2 regions of the Luteibacter sp. NPDC031894 genome follow, and region 2 is predicted to be linked to the other one. Evidence: predicted binding sites of a transcription regulator. Region 2 holds the regulator's gene; the other holds the start of a gene.
The links. Region 2 encodes FliA, which starts transcription of late flagellar genes. Its sites were predicted from a motif close to TAAAGTTTNNCNNNCNNNGGCCGATAA; they were not measured.
Positions count from the first base shown of each region.

Region 1: ACQKIE_RS00495 (STAS domain-containing protein) is a predicted target of FliA. The motif match lies at 6,816-6,842, and genes of this name have one in related genera.

Region 1 covers NZ_JBNNMV010000001.1:93,863-103,246, forward strand. Annotated here, with positions in the region: partial or broken gene ACQKIE_RS00475 (beta-N-acetylhexosaminidase) at 1-1,552, opposite strand, end outside; gene ACQKIE_RS00480 (TonB-dependent receptor) at 1,614-4,634, opposite strand; gene ACQKIE_RS00485 (hypothetical protein) at 5,380-6,126, shown strand; gene ACQKIE_RS00490 (hypothetical protein) at 6,462-6,752, shown strand; gene ACQKIE_RS00495 (STAS domain-containing protein) at 6,897-7,214, shown strand; gene ACQKIE_RS00500 (response regulator) at 7,225-7,587, shown strand; gene ACQKIE_RS00505 (chemotaxis protein CheA) at 7,627-9,384, shown strand, end outside.
Region 2 covers NZ_JBNNMV010000003.1:289,161-298,544, forward strand. Annotated here, with positions in the region: gene flhF (flagellar biosynthesis protein FlhF) at 1-1,136, shown strand, start outside; gene ACQKIE_RS11300 (MinD/ParA family protein) at 1,181-2,056, shown strand; gene ACQKIE_RS11305 (RNA polymerase sigma factor FliA) at 2,053-2,784, shown strand; gene cheY (chemotaxis response regulator CheY) at 2,816-3,217, shown strand; gene ACQKIE_RS11315 (protein phosphatase CheZ) at 3,227-3,868, shown strand; gene ACQKIE_RS11320 (chemotaxis protein CheA) at 3,876-5,909, shown strand; gene ACQKIE_RS11325 (flagellar motor protein) at 5,911-6,651, shown strand; gene motD (flagellar motor protein MotD) at 6,648-7,652, shown strand; gene ACQKIE_RS11335 (ParA family protein) at 7,652-8,440, shown strand; gene ACQKIE_RS11340 (hypothetical protein) at 8,440-9,012, shown strand; gene ACQKIE_RS11345 (chemotaxis protein CheW) at 9,009-9,384, shown strand, end outside.

The DNA.
Region 1 (9,384 bases), on a different contig from region 2:
CGAACGCGGTATCCGAGGCGGCGATGCCGAGCGCCTCGTAGCGCCGGAACTGTGCGGGCAGCCGCTGGAGGAAACCCTTCCATTGCCTAGCGTCCTTCGGCGACCAGGCGATTTCCGCCATGGCGTCCACGCGGGGAAACAGGGCGTGCTGGACATGTGCGGCGGATGGGATGAACTCAGCCCACAGCGTCGCCTCGGTGCCGAGCACGTGCCTTGCCTGATCCGGTGTAAGCGATGGGTCGACGGGTTCGAAACCGTAGACGCGCTCCAGCGCGAGGACGGAGAGCCGCCCGTTCGGCTCGTCGGCACGGTCGCTTTGCTGGTTGTCGAAATACATCCAACCGGCGGGGGCGAGCACCACGTCGTGATCTTTTTTCGCCGCGTCGATCGCGCCTTGCACGCCACGCCACGACATCACGGAGGCCGTGCGCGGCAGACCGCCTTCGAGGATCTCGTCCCACCCGATGAGTCGACGGCCGTGCTTTCCTAGGTAATCGCCCAACCGATCCATGAACCAGCTCTGCAGTGCGTTCTCGTCGGCGATGCCTAGCGACTTCATCTTCGCCTGCACGGCCGGCGAACGCTCCCATTGGTCCTTGACCGCCTCGTCCCCGCCGAGGTGGATGTACGTGGACGGGAACAAGGCCATCACTTCGTCGAGCACGTTCTCGATGAAGGTGAAGCTCTTTTCATCGACGTTGTACAGGTAGGGGTTCACGCCCCAGTCCACGGACACCTTGGGATGTTCGGCGGTGACGCCGACAATGTCGGGATAGGAGGCCACCGCGGCCTGCGCATGGCCTGGCATGTCCAGCTCGGGCACCACCGTGATGTGGCGTGCGGCCGCATAAGCGACTACCTCGCGAATCTGCGCCTGCGTATAGAAACCACCATAGCGTTCGGGCTCGCCGTGCGTGCCGGCCCCTGGCGGCGTACGCCAAGCGCCGACGCTGGTGAGTTTCGGATAGCGTCTGATCTCGATACGCCAGCCCTGGTCGTCGCTGAGGTGCCAGTGGAAAACGTTGAGCTTGTGCTCGGCCATCGTGTCGAGGACCTGCTTCACCGTCGCCACGTCGTGGAAATGCCGGACCACGTCGAGCATCAGCCCGCGCCACGCGAAGCGTGGCCAGTCGCGGATCGCCACCTCGGGAATGCGCGTGGCGCCGTGCCTGCCGTCGGCGGTCGCCAGTTGCCAGAGGGTGACCGCGCCGTAGAACAATCCTGCATCGTCTCGCGCCGCGATACGAACGCCGTCGGCACCAACGTCCAGCGTATAACCCTCGGGCTTGTCCATGCCGGCTTTGGGGTCGATCCGCAGCGAGATCGCCCCGCGGGGCGGTTGCGCGGACGACGTCACCGCCAGCGACAAGCCACGGCTGCGGTTGAGCTCGGCGGCGAGGTATTCCGCCGAGGCCTTCGCTGCCTTATCGCCCGGCGGATAGGCGATGACGGTATGGGCGTCGATGGCCAGCGACCCGGTCGCTGGCCGCACCTCCGCCGGCAAGGGAATCAACGGCAAGTCCGTTGCCGCATGCGCTGTCGGCGCCGCCGCGAGACAGGAAACCGCTTGCAGGCACAGGCCTGCGACGAGCCAACGCTTCATCGAAACTCCTTCACTGGAACGTGTACCGCAGCACCATGCTCGTCGTGCGCGGGATCTGCCAGGTGGCGGCGTGGTAGTTCACGCTCTGGGTCGTGCTGTCGCCGATGAGCGACCCCGTATCGTAAGCCTGGTTGATGTCGATCGTGCCCTGGCGATTGGTGACGTTGGTCATCCTGAGTTGCAGGCTGAGGTCGTTGGCCGCGTTGATCGTCCAGTGGTACGTGGCCGAGAGATCGAGCTGCCAGAAGAACGGCAGCCGACGATCGGTGCCCTGCTTGTCGACGACGCCATCGCAATAATGCGTGGCCGCGCCGAGGGGATACGCGGGGTCGTTGCTGTCGGGCACCGTGCCGATGCAACTGGTCGGCGCGCCGGTGTGCGCCGTGAACACGCCGCCCAACGACAAGCCATTGGCGAAGTCATAGGTCCCCGTGGCGGTGAGGCTGTGGCGAATGTCGCCGGCGAGGTTGCCGTTGCTGCCGGCCATCACGGCGGGATAGTTGAAAGCGGTGGTCTGGCCGATCCAGCCGGCGTTGCGGCGCTCCTCGTCGATCAACCCATTGGTATTGCCGTACTCACGGGCGTAGGTGTAGCTCAGGTTGAGGAAGTACGGTTCCGCCGGTGACGACGCATGCGTCAGGCCGAGCTTGAGGTTGTAGTACTTGTGCTTCGGCCGGGGTATGCCGATCGCGGCGCCCGGGATATCGAGGGCCTCGACCTGGCCGTCGCCGTCATAGTCGCGCTTCAGGGTGAACTTCTCGCCCGGGTTCACCAGCCAACAGGTGGTGTCGTTCTGCTCGTAGCCGGGGTAGCCGTGCGACTGCGCGTAAGCCTGCACCCCGCCGCCGTAACAGGTGTCCTCGACGACACGGCGCAGATCGGTCCAGCCCAGCTGCACCAGGCCCGACCACTCGGGCGTGAGCTGCTTCTGCACGTAGAGCTGGGCCTCGTACTGGTAAGGCGCCTTGACGTTCGTGGCGGCGATCTGTGCGGGTGTCGGCACACCCTGGTTGTAGTAGTAGGTGCTGCCGATCTGGCTGAGTCCGATGGGGGCCTGCGTGTTCGGGTCGACGCCGGTGTAGGTGTAGTAGTTGGTATACGTGGTGCGCGGCTCCGCGACGCCGAAGCTGAAGGAAGACGGGAGCGGGATGGAATATTTGCCGAGGCTGCCGCCGACCTTGAGCGTACTGTCGCCATTCACGTCCCAGGAGAAGCCAAGCCGCGGCGACGTGGTGGGCAGCCGCATGAACTGGTTGCCCACGCCGTCCTTGTAGATGTAGTTGTCCCAGCGCAAGGCGCCGTAGAGCAGCATGCGATCCGTGGCCTGCCAGTAATCCTCCACATAGGCGCCCTTGTTGATCGTCTCGAATGAGCCACCTTCAAGGTCCACATATTGGCTTACATAGCGCCCTTCGGCAGGCGACAGCGAACCATTGAGCAAGGCGACGTTGGCCTGGTTGTAGTAAGTGAACCAGCCAGCCGGCACCGAGTTGGTGGTGCTGGCGAGGGAGTGCTTGTAGTACTCGCCGCCGAACACCAGCTTGTGATCGCCCAGCTGCCAAGTGAGGTCGCCTTTCCAGCCACGGCGCCAATAGTCGGACGGCGAGTACACGTATGCGGCGTTATTGCGTCCGATGTTGGTCTGCACCTGGGTGGCGGTGTCATAGGACGTGACGTAGGGGAAGGCGGTGTCCTGCTCGCCGGAGCTTGGCGAATACACGATGGAGCCGAGGTAACCGCCCATCAGGCGTAACGCCAGGTCGTCGTTGATCTGCCAGTGGTAGTTGCCGATGAGGAAGCGGCTGTCCGTGCGAGTCTGGCTCCAGGCGCGATACGCGCCCACGGATCTGGGGTCGTAGTCTTCGTCGAGATCGTAGAAATTATTGAAGGTCTGCGAGTAGTCGCGATGTGCGAGGACGTTCAGCGACTGGTTGCCCGTGATGTTCCAGGTCAGGTTGAGCAGGTAATTCTTGTCGCGGTCGCTGGAGACCTGCTTCTGCGTCTGGTTGTAAGCCTGACTCTTGCTCGCCGGATCGTTACCCAGCAGCGCGAAGAAAAAGAGCTTGTCTTTCACCAGGGCGCCGGAGGCCCAGAGATATTGCTGGGCCACGCCGTCGTGATTGTTGGCCGAGGTGTAGCTGGTGTAGTCGCCGATCGCGTTCAGCGTGTTGTGGCCGCGCGGGTTCAACCAGCGCGAGGTCGGCGGCGTGAAGTACAACGAATAGCCGGCACGGAACTGGTTGCTACCCTGCTTGATCGTCGAGGAGAGCACGCCGCCGGTGGCGTTCGTCCAGGAAGCGCTGGCGCCTCCGGTGATCAGTTGGGTGTCGCTGATAGCCTCGGCAGGCAGCGTCGTGGAACCTAGCGAGGTCTTGTCGTTGGTGACGTCGAACTCGTTGTAGTAGTAACGATTCTCCGCCGGACTGGCGCCACCGATGGAGACGAAACCGGTGTTGTGCTGGTCGAAGCGGACGCTGGAATCCAGCCTCGCCACGCTTTCCGGGCTGCGGTCGACGGGCAGGGCATCGATTAGCTTGTAGTTGTAGCTGGTGCTGAGTTCGGGCGTGCTGACGTCGATCGGCATGATGTTCGTCGCCATCGCCGTGGCCGAGACCTGCACGCCGGCCAGGTCGCTTGCGTCGGCGTCCGCTGGTGTCGCTGCCGTGGCCGCGCCGAGGTCCGGTACGGATGCGTTGCGGTTCGGGTTGACGACCACGTCGTAGGTGCCGAGCGGCTGGTCGTTGCGGATGAGGGTCACCTGGTACGTTCCGGGATTGAGCCCGGCGACCGAGTACCGGCCGTCGGCGTCGGGCGTTACGTCCCGATGAAAGCCCGTGGCCGAGCTCGCGACGCGGACTGTCACCCCCGTGCCGGCGGATTCATGTCCATAGAGCCCGCCAGTCAACGACTGCGCCGTTGCCACGTGGGCGCACGCCAGCAAGACCGAAGTCGCAAGAGCGCGGCGCGCGAATCGGTGCAGGCCTACATGACGGCGCGTCCCCGCGCGCTGGAACCGATCGACATTCTTCATTGAAATTGCTCCCCGCAACGGCCACAGGCCAAAGCCCCGCGCGCGGATCGGATGCGCGTGGACACACGCGTCTCGTCGAGCGCTAACGAAGGTCGAGTCTTTCCCGCTCATGACAGTGTGTCGATATGAATACGACGTTTACTGGTGAAATTAAGAAAAAATCATAATTCGCTTCAGGAAATTTCGTAATCGTCGGGCGGCCCTAAAGTTTGGGGGTTGCCTGCCGAAATCGAGCGATGAAGAGCCGGGCCGCGGCACTCGAGAGAGTTCCCGCGCGCCCTTGAACCAGGACGGTTTGGAGTAGCAGGAAAATGAGGTTTTCAGGGGAAGGCCGTTGGCGCACAACGGCATACGGGCTGATTTCCCTGCTTGCGATCGGGGCCGGCGGTAACGCCTCGGCGCAGCAGACCACGCTGGACAAACAAGAGCAGCTGCGTCGCGCACAGCAGCGGCGGATGCTCAGGTTGCCCTGCGCCGGGCGATCTACGGGGTTCAGTGAACGATATTTGACCCGCCCACAGTTGCCGCACTGGTGGTGTCGCACCACGGCAGTGGCATATGCCAGCCATGACGGGAACTGTTGTGCTCCATCATTCTGCGTCTTTACGTGCGCCCCTTACCCGGCTTTCGCCCTAACACTTCAAGCTCCTTCGACCCGACGTTAAGGAGAAGGAATACGGTTGGTCGGGTAACGCAAAAACTCCTATCAGGTCCGCTACTGCGGCGGCAAGGTTTGCAACTCTTCATGAAGTTCGATGAAAAGCTGATTACGAAGAGCATGAAGGAATTCACGATTTCCTTCGTGAACGAAGCGAGATTCCGTCCTGACAGGCCAATGGGAAATGTGGCTCGGAGCCTCGTTGAGTTCATCGCCCTGGCAGGTTTTGTGGGTTTGCTCAACGATGTTCGAGATTCGATTCCAAAGTGTCGCGAGTGGCTTCGTGGTGCGATTGACCTCAGGGAAGACTTCGGTACCGCTCCGGAATTTCACATCTATAGGCTCAATGAGGCACTAGGGGTGGCGGAATGGCTATCGGGCGATGCGATCGATGTTGGCGTCTGGAAGGCGGCGCTCCGATCGGAGCTAGTGGCGGCGTATGACGAGCATGCCTATCTACCGGCACATATGAAGGGACTTAGATTCGATCAATTTATGCCTGTGGCTCTGCTCGCAGGCGAGCCCGGTCGCGCGACATCTGAATACGAAACGCTCGTCGGTACCGGTGCCGTTAAACGAGGTAGTGCGGCTTCACCGAGGAAGTTTGGCTACGCCGTGGCGTCGTCCTGGGAGAACCTCAGTGAAGAGCGGGAAGAGATTTTCGCTTGGGGTCGAAAGGTCCTCGCAAAAAGTCTTGACGGCTGGATATCCCGAGGGCACTACATTGACGCAGCGACATGGGTATGTCTCATATATACGGTGATCGGTGGGCAACGCGATGCGGCCGAAGCGTTGGCGCTCGCTCTGAACGACGCAAAATCCGCTTCCTTGTGACGCGACGTGGCGAACTCGATCTTGGCGCGGCATCTGAAGGAGGCCGGGAGGATGTTTGGGCGGTCTAGGACCTGGTTTGAGAGCTGCTTCAGCTCGCAACCGAGGTCGCTGGAGATCTAAGAGACTCGTTGGATATTCTTCCTATCCTTGTTGAGGATTCTTGATGTCGCTTCATTTTGCTCTCGAGATAGATTCGGAGTCTGGTGGGATTGAATTTCTCTGAGAGTTTGATCACCAATTACTAAGAAGTCGCTTCTAGACGATCTGTGGAGTGGGGAGGCTGAGTCGCTGAAGAGTAGCAACATTAGGGTCATGCGCTATTTCATTCTTTACGGATGTCAAAACAAGTCTCTTCTCGAAGCAAGAACGAGGTTGAACTGTCTTTGGACGTGGCTATGGAGGAGAGGGAGAGTGACTATCAGGGCGGCGTGTATTACTCCCATAAATACGAAGGTGAAGAAGTCGCGGTGCTTAAAGTGAATTTTGACCTGTTCGATGAAGAGCCGGCTGAGCAGGGATTCCCTGAATTTCCGGTTCTCCTGTACCTGAGCTACGTCCGGGATCCTCTTTTGCTTGAGGGACTTTTGTCGTCACAGTTCAAGCTTCTTCGGCAGAATCATCAGTAAGGTTCGTGCTTCCCTGGGTCCGGGAGGTGCGTGCCGGAACAAACGAGGGGCAACCCACACCCCTAAAGCTTTCCCCCACCAAGCCGATAAGCCCATCGAACGACCCCCGGGCGATGCGCGCCAAGGGTCCCAACGGTACGGACGATGGCGAAGAAATCCTCCAAAGACGCCCCCCGCGATCCGCTGGCGCTGGATGCCGACCTGCGTATCGCCGCGGCGCCCGCGCTGCGCGATACGCTGCTGGCTGTCCTGGCCGCCGGCGGGCCCGTCGAACTCGACGGCACGGCCGTGGCCCAGGTCGACACGGCGGCCCTGCAAGTGCTCGCGGCGTTCTCCCGCGACGCCCGTGCGGCCGGCCTTCCGGTCGCCTGGACCGGTGTCAGTGACAGCCTCCGGCGCGGCGTGTCCGTGCTGGGTCTTGATGCTTTGATCGAACTGCCGGCCCACGCCGGCGTGAACTGAAGGTGCTCCGATGGCAAAGATTCTTGCGGTAGACGACTCGGCCTCCATGCGCAGCATGGTGGCCTTCACCCTGCGTGGCGCGGGCCACGACGTGGACGAGGCCGATAACGGCCAGGTTGCGCTGGATACGGCGCGCGGCACCAAGTTCGACCTGGTGCTGGCGGACGTGAACATGCCGGTGATGGACGGCATCTCCATGGTCCGCGAGATGCGCACGATGGCCGGTTACAGCGGCGTGCCCATCCTCATGCTCACGACCGAGTCGAACCCGGAAAAGAAGATGGAAGGCAAGGCGGCCGGTGCCACCGGCTGGCTGGTGAAGCCGTTCGACCCCGACCAGCTGCTGGCCACCGTGGCCCGCGTGCTCGGTTAATCCGCTCCAAGACGTTCCGGTAATCCAGGATCCACCCTCATGTCCAAAGTCGATCTGGCGCAATTCCACAAGGCGTTCCACGAGGAGAGCCTCGACGGCCTCGACGCCATGGAGCAGGCGCTCCTCGCGCTGGATGAGGGTGCGGACGACCCGGAACTGATCAATGTCGTGTTCCGTGCCGCCCACTCGATCAAGGGTGGCGCGGCCACGTTCGGATTCACCGACGTGGCAGCCTTCACCCACGTGGCCGAGAACCTGATGGACGAGGTCCGTAGCGGCCGCCGTCCCATGGAAAAGGCCGTGGTGGAGCTGTTGCTCCGCTCCGGCGACACCGTGCGCGACATGCTCGCGCTGTCGATGGCGGGCAAGCCCGCGGCGACGGCCGAGAGCCAGGCGCTGCTGGCCGAGCTCTCGGCGATGGTATCGGGCGGTAGCGTCGCCGCACCGGCGGCAGCAAAGGTCGCCGCGCCCGTCGAGGCGATCGAGGGCTGGGACATCGCGTTCCGCCCATTCGATTACCTGCTGAAGACCGGCAACGACCCGGCACGCATGTTCCGCGAACTCGGCGCCATGGGTCCGCTGCGCGTCGAGTGCGACGTCAGCAAGCTTCCCGCGCTGGCCGATATGGATGCCTCGTCGTCCTACCTTGGCTGGACGCTCCACCTCGATGCCGGCGGCAAGCGCGCCGCTGTCGAAGGTGTGTTCGACTGGGTCGACGGCGATTGCGACCTCAGCCTGACACCGCGTATCGCCGCGCCGGCGCCGGTTGCTGCCGCTCCGGCGGCGCCGTCCGCGCCGCGTGCCGTGCGTGACGTGGCCGCTAACAGCGAATCCAGTTCCGTCCGCGTCGGCATCGAGAAGATCGACACCCTGATCAACCTCGTGGGTGAACTGGTCATCACGCAGTCGATGCTCAGCCAGTTTCATGACGGCGTCGATGCGTCGCAGCTGGAAATGCTGCGCCATGGCCTCGCCCAGCTGGGCCGCCATACGCGCGAGCTGCAGGAAAGCGTCATGAGCATCCGCATGCTGCCCATCAGCACGGTGTTCAACCGCTTTCCGCGCCTGGTCCGCGATCTGGCGCAGAAGCTCGAGAAGAAAGTGGTGCTCGACCTGCGCGGCGAGACCACCGAGCTCGACAAGACCGTGCTCGAGAAGATTGGCGATCCGCTGGTCCACCTCGTGCGCAACGCCATCGACCATGGCCTGGAAGGCCCCGCGAGGCGTCTCGCCGCAGGCAAGTCCGACACAGGCACCCTGCGCCTGGAAGCCTTCCATCGTGGCGGTTCCATCGTGGTGGAAGTCGCCGACGATGGCGCCGGCCTGAACCGCGACGCCATCGTGGCGAAGGCCGTGCAGCGCGGCATCATCGCCTCCGGTGACGGCATGACCGACGAGGCCGTGGCCGACCTGATCTTCGAAGCCGGGTTCTCCACCGCCGCCGCCACCACCGACCTCTCGGGACGTGGCGTGGGCATGGACGTCGTCCGTCGCAACGTCATGGACCTCGGCGGCACCGTCGGTATCCGCAGCACACAGGGCAGCGGTACGACCTTCACGATCACGCTGCCGCTCACGCTCGCCATCATCGACGGCCTCACCGCCGCGGTGGGCGAGGAGACCTACATCGTCCCGCTGGTTTCCATCGTGGAATCGGTGCAGGTGAAGCCGGACGCCGTGCGCAGCGTGGCGGGCGGCGGCGAGCTATTCCGCTTCCGCGACCACTGGCTGCCGATCGTTCGTCTCTTCGACGTGTTCGGCTGCGATGGCCGTCGCCGGGCGATCGACGAAGGCATT
Region 2 (9,384 bases):
CGCCGTTGCGTGCGCTGCGCGACGAAACCGAGCGTGCCGCCCGCATCGACCAGGCCCGCGCCGCGACCGCCGCCGCCGTCGAGCGCGCCGCGAAGTCCGGTGCGCCGGCAAACGAGAACGCGCCGCAGCGCCAGTCCAGCGCCGCGCTGGCCGCCAGCGTGGCCGACGTCGTCCGCGCCGCCACCGTGGTACCGAACAACGACGCCGCGGTAAATGGCGTGCGTGCGGAAATCAACAACCTGCGCGAGATGCTCGAGGTCCAGCTTTCGACGCTCGCGTGGAACCAGATGGATCGCGAGCAGCCGCTGCGCGCCCGCGTGCTCCGCGAGATGACCCGCCTGGGCATCGACGGCGACGTGGCCCGCGCACTCTGCGCCGAACTGCCGCCTGGCATGACGCCGGACCAGGCGCGTTACCTGCCGTTGGGCCTGCTCTCGCGCAACATCCGCACGAGCGGCCGCAACTTCGATACGGTCGGCGGCGGCGTCACCGCGCTGGTCGGCACCACAGGCGTGGGCAAGACCACCACGATCGCAAAGCTCGCCGCGCGCGCCGTCCTGCGCCACGGCGCCTCCAACGTCGCGCTGATCAGCGCCGACCAGTACCGCATCGGCGCCGGCGCGCAGCTCGAGCACTACGGCCGCCTGCTGGGCGTGCGCGTGTTCAACGCGAACGACGCGACCAGCCTGCGCAACGTCCTGCTCCAGTTGCGCGGCAAGCACACCGTGCTGGTGGATACGGCCGGGCTGGCCGGCAACGATCCCAAGCTGCAACAGCAGTTCGACACGCTGCGGGCCACCTCGGACGTGCGCGTGTGCCTCGTCCTCGCCGCCAACGCGCAGGCCCAGGCCATTGACAACGCGATCCGCGCCTATGCGCCGCTGGCACCGCAGAGCGCGATCCTCACCAAGCTCGACGAAGCGCCGCTGATCGGCGGCGCTCTCTCGGCCCTCATCCGCCACAACCTGCCGCTCGACCACACGACCGACGGGCAGCGGGTGCCCGAGGACATCGCCACGGCTGACGCGCGCAAGCTGGTCTGCCTCGCGGCACAGCTGCTGAAGCAGCGCAACGAAGAACCCGACGACGCCCTGCTTGCCGAACGCTTCGGCACGGCGACCGCGGCCCTGGCCTGACCGGCCTCCGACACAGACATATCTATACGGCAGTGACTTCCTTCATGAGCACACACGTCGAATCCACCCAGGCCGCCGGTCTCAACTGGCTCGCCGACCGTCGCCCCACACGCAGCATCGCGATCGCGGGCGGCAAGGGCGGCGTGGGCAAGACCACGGTGGCGGTCAATCTCGGCATGGCGCTCGCCATGGGCGGCCGTGACGTCCTCCTCCTCGACGCCGATCTCGCCATGGCGAACATCGACGTCCTGCTCGGCCTGCAGCCGACCCGCCACCTCGGCCACATGCTGGAGGGCGAATGCCGGATCGAGGACCTGATCCTCGAGGCGGCGCACGGGCTGAAGGTGATCCCGGCCACGTCCGGCACGCGGCGCATGGCGCAGTTGCCGAACATCGAACACGCCGCCGTCATCCGCGCCTTCGACGAATACCCCCTGGCGCCCGAGTACCTGATCGTCGACACGGCGGCCGGCATCTCCGACAGCGTGTCGATGTTCGCGGCGGCCTCGGACGAGGTGGTGGTCGTGGTCTGCGATGAACCCGCCTCGCTCACCGACGCCTATGCCCTGATCAAGGTCATGAGCCGCGAGTTCGCGGTCAACCGCTTCCGCATCGTGGCCAACATGGTCCGCCACGCCCAGGAAGGCCGGCAGTTGTTCGAGAAGCTGTCCCGGGTGACCAATCGCTTCCTCGACGTGTCCCTGGATTTCATGGGCATGGTTCCGCACGACGAATACCTGCGCCAGGCCATCCGCCGCCAGGCGGCCGTGGTCGACGCCTGGCCGAGCAGCCGCTCCGCGGTCGGATTCAAGAATTTGGCCAGGTCGGTCGATACATGGGGTGAACCCGAACCCCGGGCACAGGGCCGCATCGGCTTTTTCGCCGAGCGGTCCCACTTGGGAGGAGGGCTGCCACTGTGAGCGTCGCGACCGAATATCTCGAGATCACGCGTATCCCGGCGGATCAACTGGTAAAAACCCACGCGCCGCTGGTGCGCCGTATCGCCTATCACCTGATGGGCAGGCTGCCGCCGAGCGTGGATGCGAACGACCTCATGCAGGCCGGAATGATCGGACTGCTGGAGGCCGCAAGAAATTACTCGCCGACTCGCGCGGCCAGCTTCGAAACCTATGCGGGCATCCGCATACGTGGCGCCATGCTGGACGAACTGCGCAAGACGGATTGGACACCGCGCTCCGTGCACAGGAAGTTGCGCGAGGTCGCGGAGGTGACGAGGCAGATCGAAAACGAGACGGGTGGCGACGCCGAAGACGCGGAAGTGATGAAGCGGCTGGGCATCGACGCCATGGAATACAACCAGATCCTGGCCGACGCGGCGAGCGCGCGGTTGCTGAGCCTCACGGCGCCGGAAGGCGACGAGGGTGCGGCGATCGACGTGGCCGACCCGGATGCCGCCGGTCCGGATGGGTTGTTCGAGAAGGAAGGCCTGCGGGACGCGCTGGCGCAGTCGATCGACGGACTGCCGGAGCGCGAAAAGCTGGTCATGTCGCTGTACTACGATGAAGAACTCAACCTGAAGGAAATCGGTGCGGTGTTGGGCGTGAGCGAATCGCGGGTGTGCCAGATCCACGGCCAGGCCCTCATTCGCCTCCGGGCACGCATGTCGGGTTGGAAAGACAAGCATTGACGAACGCGCGGTAGCAAGGCGGAGAAATAGTTTGGACAAGAACATGAAGATCCTCGTGGTGGACGATTTCTCCACCATGCGACGCATCGTCAGGAACCTCCTGGTGGAACTGGGCTTCACCAACACCCTGATCCAGGAAGCCGAAGACGGTAACGCCGCGCTCGCGATGTTGCGCGCCCAACCGTTCGACCTCGTCGTCACCGACTGGAACATGCCGAACATGACCGGCATCGACCTGTTGCGGGCGATCCGCGCGGACGCGGCGCTGAAGGCGATGCCGGTGCTGATGGTCACGGCCGAGAACAACCGCGACCAGATCATCGCGGCCGCCCAGAGCGGCGTGAACGGCTACGTCGTCAAGCCATTCACCGCGGTCACCCTCAAGGAAAAACTCGACAAGATCTTCGAACGACTCGCCGCGGCCGCGGGCTAAGGAACGACGATGAACACCATGCTTACGACCGGCCACGACGTGGCTCCCGAACTGCGCGAGCTGCTCGACGCCGACGACCCGGCCGCCTTCGAACAGGCGCTCGACCGCCTGCTGCGCACGCGCGAACAGCACCTGTTCCTGGCGCTGGGCCACCTCGCGCGCGACCTGCACGAATCCGCGCGTCGCCTGGCGGCCGACATTTCCCACGATGGCGTGCCGGGGAACATGAGCGACGCGCGCAAGCACCTGCGCGACGTGCTCGAGATGAGCTCGCAGGCCGCGCATCGCACGCTCGACTTCAGCGAAAAGCTGCGCCCGCAGGCCCAGGCGCTCGCCCGCCAGGCCGACGAGGTGCTGGTGCTCGACCAGGCGGATCCCGCCTTCGCCACCAACGCCACGGCCCTCGCCGTGCGTGTGGGCGACTTCGCGCAGAGCTGCGACATCGGCTTCGGCGAAATGGTCGAGGCGCAGTCCTGGCAGGACCTCTCCGGCCAGCGCGTGGCCCAGGTCGAGGCCTTCATGGCCAAGGTCGAGTCGTCGCTGGTGGAACTGGTGCGCCTGACCGGCTCCCTGGCGGGTGGCGCGGCACCGGCCGCGGACAAGGTCAGCCAGGACGAAGTGGATCGCCTCCTCAGCGAATTCGGCTTCTGAGCGCCCTATGAGCGTGGAGCTGGACAACGAGCTGCTCAACGTCTTCCTCATCGAGGCGCGGGAACTGCTCGAGAGCCTGGGCGAACAGCTCGTGGACCTCGAGTCGTCGCCGGGCGACACGGACCTGTTGAACGCGGTGTTCCGTGCGTTCCACACGGTGAAGGGCGGGGCGGGTTTCCTCGGCCTCAATCCGATGGTGGAGCTGTGCCATCGGGCCGAAGACCTCCTCAACGAAGCGCGCAACGGGGCCGTCGTGCTCAATGCGGGCTTCATGGACGCGCTGCTGGAGTCGCTCGACCTCCTCAACGACATGATGCGTGCCGCCGATGGCGGCGTGCCGATCGACGCCGCCCCGCGTTCGCTGCTGGACCGCCTGTTGATCCCGGGCCGCGCCGTATCGGCGCCGCCGGTGGCGTTGGCTGCACCGGTTGTCGCGAGCTCGGCGTCGACCGTGCCGTCGCGTCCGTACGACCCCATCGAAGACGAATTCGAGGCGATGCTCGACGCGGCACGTAGCGACCGCGAGCCCGCGCCCGCCGCGTCGGGGACCATTTCCGACGACGAATTCGAGGCATTGCTCGACTCGCTCTACGGCACGGGCGCCCCCGGCGCCGAGCCGGAGGCGGCGGTGTCCACGCCAGCGCCCGCCGCGGCAGTTCCGGCCGTGTCCGTGGATGGCAACGGCATCAGCGACGACGAATTCGAGGCCCTGCTCGACAGCCTGCACGGTACGGCCGCTCCCGGGTCCGCGAGTGCACCCGTGGCTCCCGCCATGGCGGCCGACCAGCCCGCAAGGCCTTCCACGCCGGCCCCGGCCGCCGCGGCGGAAGCCGCGAAGCCGCAGACCGAGAAGCGCGCCGCCTCCACCGCCGACACCACCGTGCGCGTCGACACGCAGCGCCTGGACGGCCTCGTCGACGCGGCCGGCGAACTTGTATTGGTTCGCAACCGCTTGAGCAACCTCGCGCCGCGTGGCACGAACGATCCGATGGAACGCGCCATCGGCGAGCTCGAGCGCGTGGCCGAAGACCTGCAGAACGCCGTGCTGCGCATGCGCATGCAGCCGGTAGGCAAGCTGTTCTCGCGTTTCCCGCGCATCGTGCGCGATCTCGCACGGCAGCTCGGCAAGGAGATCGAACTCGTCACGGAAGGCGAGGACACCGATATCGACCGCACCGTGGTGGAGGCCCTGGCCGATCCGCTGGTGCACCTGCTGCGCAACGCCGTGGACCACGGCATCGAAATGCCTGACGTGCGTGCCCGCGAGGGTAAGTCGCGCGCTGGCACCGTGCGCCTCGCGGCGGGCCAGTTCGGCGACCGCATCGTCATCACCGTCACCGACGACGGCAAGGGCATGGACCCTGAAGTCCTGCGCCGCAAGGCGGTCGAAAAGGGCTTGATGGACGAGGAGCAGGCCGCGCGTCTCGACGAGCGCGAGTGCTACGAAATTGTGTTCCGTCCCGGCTTCTCCACCGCCAGCCAGGTGTCCGACATCTCCGGCCGTGGCGTCGGTATGGACGTGGTCAAGACGAAGATCGTCGAACTCGGCGGCACGCTGTCGATCGATTCGCGCGTCGGCCACGGCAGCACGGTGCGACTCTCCGTGCCGTTGACGCTGGCGATCCTGCGCGTGCTGATGGTACGGGTCGGCAACCGGCTGCTATCGCTGCCGCTGTCCAACGTGGCCGAGGTTTTCGAGCTCGTGCCGGGGCAGATCCAGGAACTCGACGGCCGCATCGTCGCCTCGCACCGCCAGCGTGCCTTGCCGCTCGCCGACCTGGGCCGCTGGGCCGGTGCGACGGGGAAGGGCGGACACGTGGTCGTGGTGCAGATCGGGCACCAGACGCTCGGCTGCCTCGTCGACGAAGTGCTCGGCCGCGAAGACGTCATGGCCAAGCCACTCGGCCCCTTCCTGAAGGACGTACCGGGCGTGGCAGGCGCCACGATCACGGGCGACGGACGGATCTCGCTCGTACTGGATCTCTCTGGCCTCGCCGACGATGGGGGGCAGGTCCTGCCGACTCTGAGGATGGCTGTCTGACATGGATATCGTGAGCGTCGTCGGAACGATCCTGGCCTTCGTGGTCATCATCCTGGGCACCATCCTCAAGGGCTCGAGCCTCGACGCCCTGTGGAACCCGGCCGCGTTCATCATCGTCTTCGTCGGTACCTTCGCGGCCCTGCTCGTGCAGACCCCGGGCGCGGTGCTCAAGCGTGCGTGGAGCATGTTGCCCTGGGTGTACCGGCCACCGGATATCGAATCCGCAGACCTCGTCAGCCGCATCGTCGGCTGGAGCGAAATCTCCCGGCGCACCGGCCTCCTCGGCCTGGAGCCCGCCATCGAGCGCGAAACGGATCCCTTCATCCGCAAGGGGCTGCAACTGCTCGTGGACGGTACCGAGCCGGACGCCATGCGTTCCGTCCTCGAAGTGGAAGTGTTCGCCCGCGAGCACACCGATATCGAAGCGGCGAAGGTGTTCGAGAACGCCGGCGCCTATTCGCCGACGATGGGCATCATCGGTGCCGTGATGGGCCTCATGTCGGTCATGCAGAACCTCGCCGAGCCGAGCAAGCTCGGGCACGGCATCGCGGCGGCATTCGTCGCCACCATTTACGGCATCGGTCTCGCCAACCTGCTGGCCCTGCCCATGGCGTCGCGCCTGAAGGGACTGGCCCGGCGCCGTTCGCAGATGCGCGAAATCCTCGTCGAAGGACTCGTCTCCATCGCCCAGGGCGACAACCCGCGGCATATCGAGAGCAAGCTGCAGGGGTTCCTGTCGTGAAGCGCCGCCACCACGAAGAACACATCAACCACGAGCGCTGGGCGATCCCTTACGGGGACCTGATCACCCTGCTGCTGGCGTTGTTCGTGGTGATGTACGCCGTGTCCGCGGTGAATGAGTCGAAGTTCCGCGTGATGGCGCAATCCATCAACGAAGCATTCAATGGCACTGGCAAAGTGATCGAGCCCATCCGCGAGGCCACGCCAGCGGCCCAGGTGCCGTTGCCGAACCAGTCGCGTGCGCCCAGCGCCGCGCCGATCGCCAAGATCGAAGTGCCCATTCCGCCGCGCAACCTGCCGCTGCCGGGACATGAGGGCGCCGCGCCCGAGCGCCAGGAATCGTCGAGCGTCAACACGGCGCCGGCGGCGAACACCTCGATCGGCAAGACCGAAGATGCCAGCCTCAGCCAGATTTCGACGGAAGTGCAGCGGGCGATGAAGCCGTTGATCGACAAGAGCCTCGTGAGCGTGCGACAGACGCCTGACTGGCTGGAGATCGAGGTGCGCACGGACATCCTGTTCCCGGTCGGCGTGGCAAAGCTGCAGTCGCCCGCGGAAGACGTGCTGCGCAAGCTGGCCGGTATCCTCGCGCCGTTCCCCAATGCCATGCGCATCGAGGGCTATACCGACAACACGCCGATCGCGACGAGCACGTTTCCCTCGAACTGGGAACTCTCGGCGGCGCGCGCGGCCACCGTGGCGCGCCTTATCACCACGACGGGCGTCGATCCGCATCGCGTCGGCATTATCGGCTGGGGCGAGTTTCGACCCACCGCCAACAACGCCACCGAAGATGGTCGCAACCGCAATCGCCGCGTCCTGATCGTCGTGATGAGCGACAAGGCGGCGCCCGCGCGCTTCTATAGCGACGCCGATCGCGTGGACCTGGCCGAGAAGCCGGCTGTTTCCGGAGGCGGGGCGCCCGTGGCCGCCATGCCGCACGGCGTCGTCGCGCCGACCGCTGGCGCGGCTCGTTTTGCCCCCGTCGCGGAGGCTCGCTGATGCGCGTCTGGGCGGTGTCCAACCAGAAAGGCGGCGTCGGCAAGACAACGACCACGGTGGCGCTCGGCAGCCTGCTCGCCGATGCCGGCAAACGCACCCTGCTCGTCGACATGGACCCGCATGCGTCGCTCTCCGGCTATGTCGGCGTCGAAGGCGGCGCGCACGGCAGCGTGTACGACCTGTTCGGCATCGGCGGCAATCCCTTGCCCGTGCGCACACTGGTGCACGCAACGCCATGGGACCGGCTCAGCGTGCTGCCGGCGTCTGCCGCCATGATCACGCTGGATCGCCAGCTTGGCACCCGGCCCGGCATGGGTCTCGTGCTCAGCCAGGCACTCGCCGAGCTGGCGTCCGACTTCGAGCACGTACTGCTCGACTGCCCGCCGACGCTCGGCGTGCTGATGGTGAACGCGTTGGCGGCGAGCGATCGTCTGCTCGTGCCCACCCAGACCGAGGCGCTGGCCCTGGCAGGTCTCGAACGCATGTTGCGCAGCCTGTCGATGATCGAGCGCTCGCGCGGCAAGCCGATGCCGCGCACGATCGTGCCGACCTTGTACGACGCGCGCACCCATGCTTCACGCGCCTGTCTCGCGCAATTGCGCGAGCAGTACGGCGACGACGTGAGCCAGGCGGTCGTTCCTACCGACACACAGATTCGCGAAGCCAGCGCGGCCGGCGTGCCGCTGGCTGCGTGGCCCGCCGCGCGTCGCGGCGGCCTCGCGTACCGGCAACTGCTCGACGAGCTGTTGGCGATGCCCGTTCCGTCCGTGACGGACGCCGCCGCGTGATGCGCGCCATGCAGGACGCCGAGCAGATCGTCGCGGACTACCTCGCGGACCTGCTGACGCCGGCGGCCGTACCCAAGGAGGCACCCGCGGCCGAGGTCAAGGTCGTCGCGTTCGAGCCCTGGCGCAATACGCCGACATCGGCCCCCTCGCGGGATGCCGCCTGTCGCTATCTGCTGTGCGTCGCCGCGGGCGTGAAGCTCGCCGTGCCGATGGCGGATGTCACCCACGTCATCCCGATGCCGCCATTGACGGCGCCGAGCTCGAGCAATCCCGTTTGCCTCGGCAGATGGCGGCACCCGAGCGGCGAAGCGCGAGTGGCGGATCTCGCCGCGATCCTTTCGCCCGACCTCAGCGGCGCGCCGGTGATGACGCTGGTGATCCTGCAAGGACGAAACTGGGCGCTGGCATGCGTCGTCGACGAGGAGCCTGTCGAACTCTCCCCGGATACGATCCAGTGGCGTCGCGGTGCCGCGAACCGCCCCTGGTTGGCCGGCATGTCCCCCGAACCCAAGTGCGGCGTGGTCGACACCACGGCGTTGATCGAATGGCTGGAAAAGGAGCTGGGCCCATGACCCAACCCCAACACGATGGGCACGCCGCCTGGCTCGGTTTCTCCCTGAAGGGGCAGCGTTACGCTGTGTCGCTCGCGAGCGTGCGTGAGGTGATCCGCCCCGGCGACATCACGCCCGTCCCCGGCGCGCCAGACGACGTGCTCGGCGTCGTGAACCTGCGCGGCCAGATCGTGCCGGTGCTGGACGGCCGCCGCCGCTTCGGACTCGACGGCACGCTGGAAGAGGGTGCCGAAGACGCCCGCCGCGTCATCGTCTTCGACGATGACGGCACCGTCGTCGGCATGCGTATCGATGTCATCGGCGACATGCTCACCTTCAAACCCGACGATGTAGCCCCGCCACCGCCGGGCCGTGCGGAACGCCGAGACGATC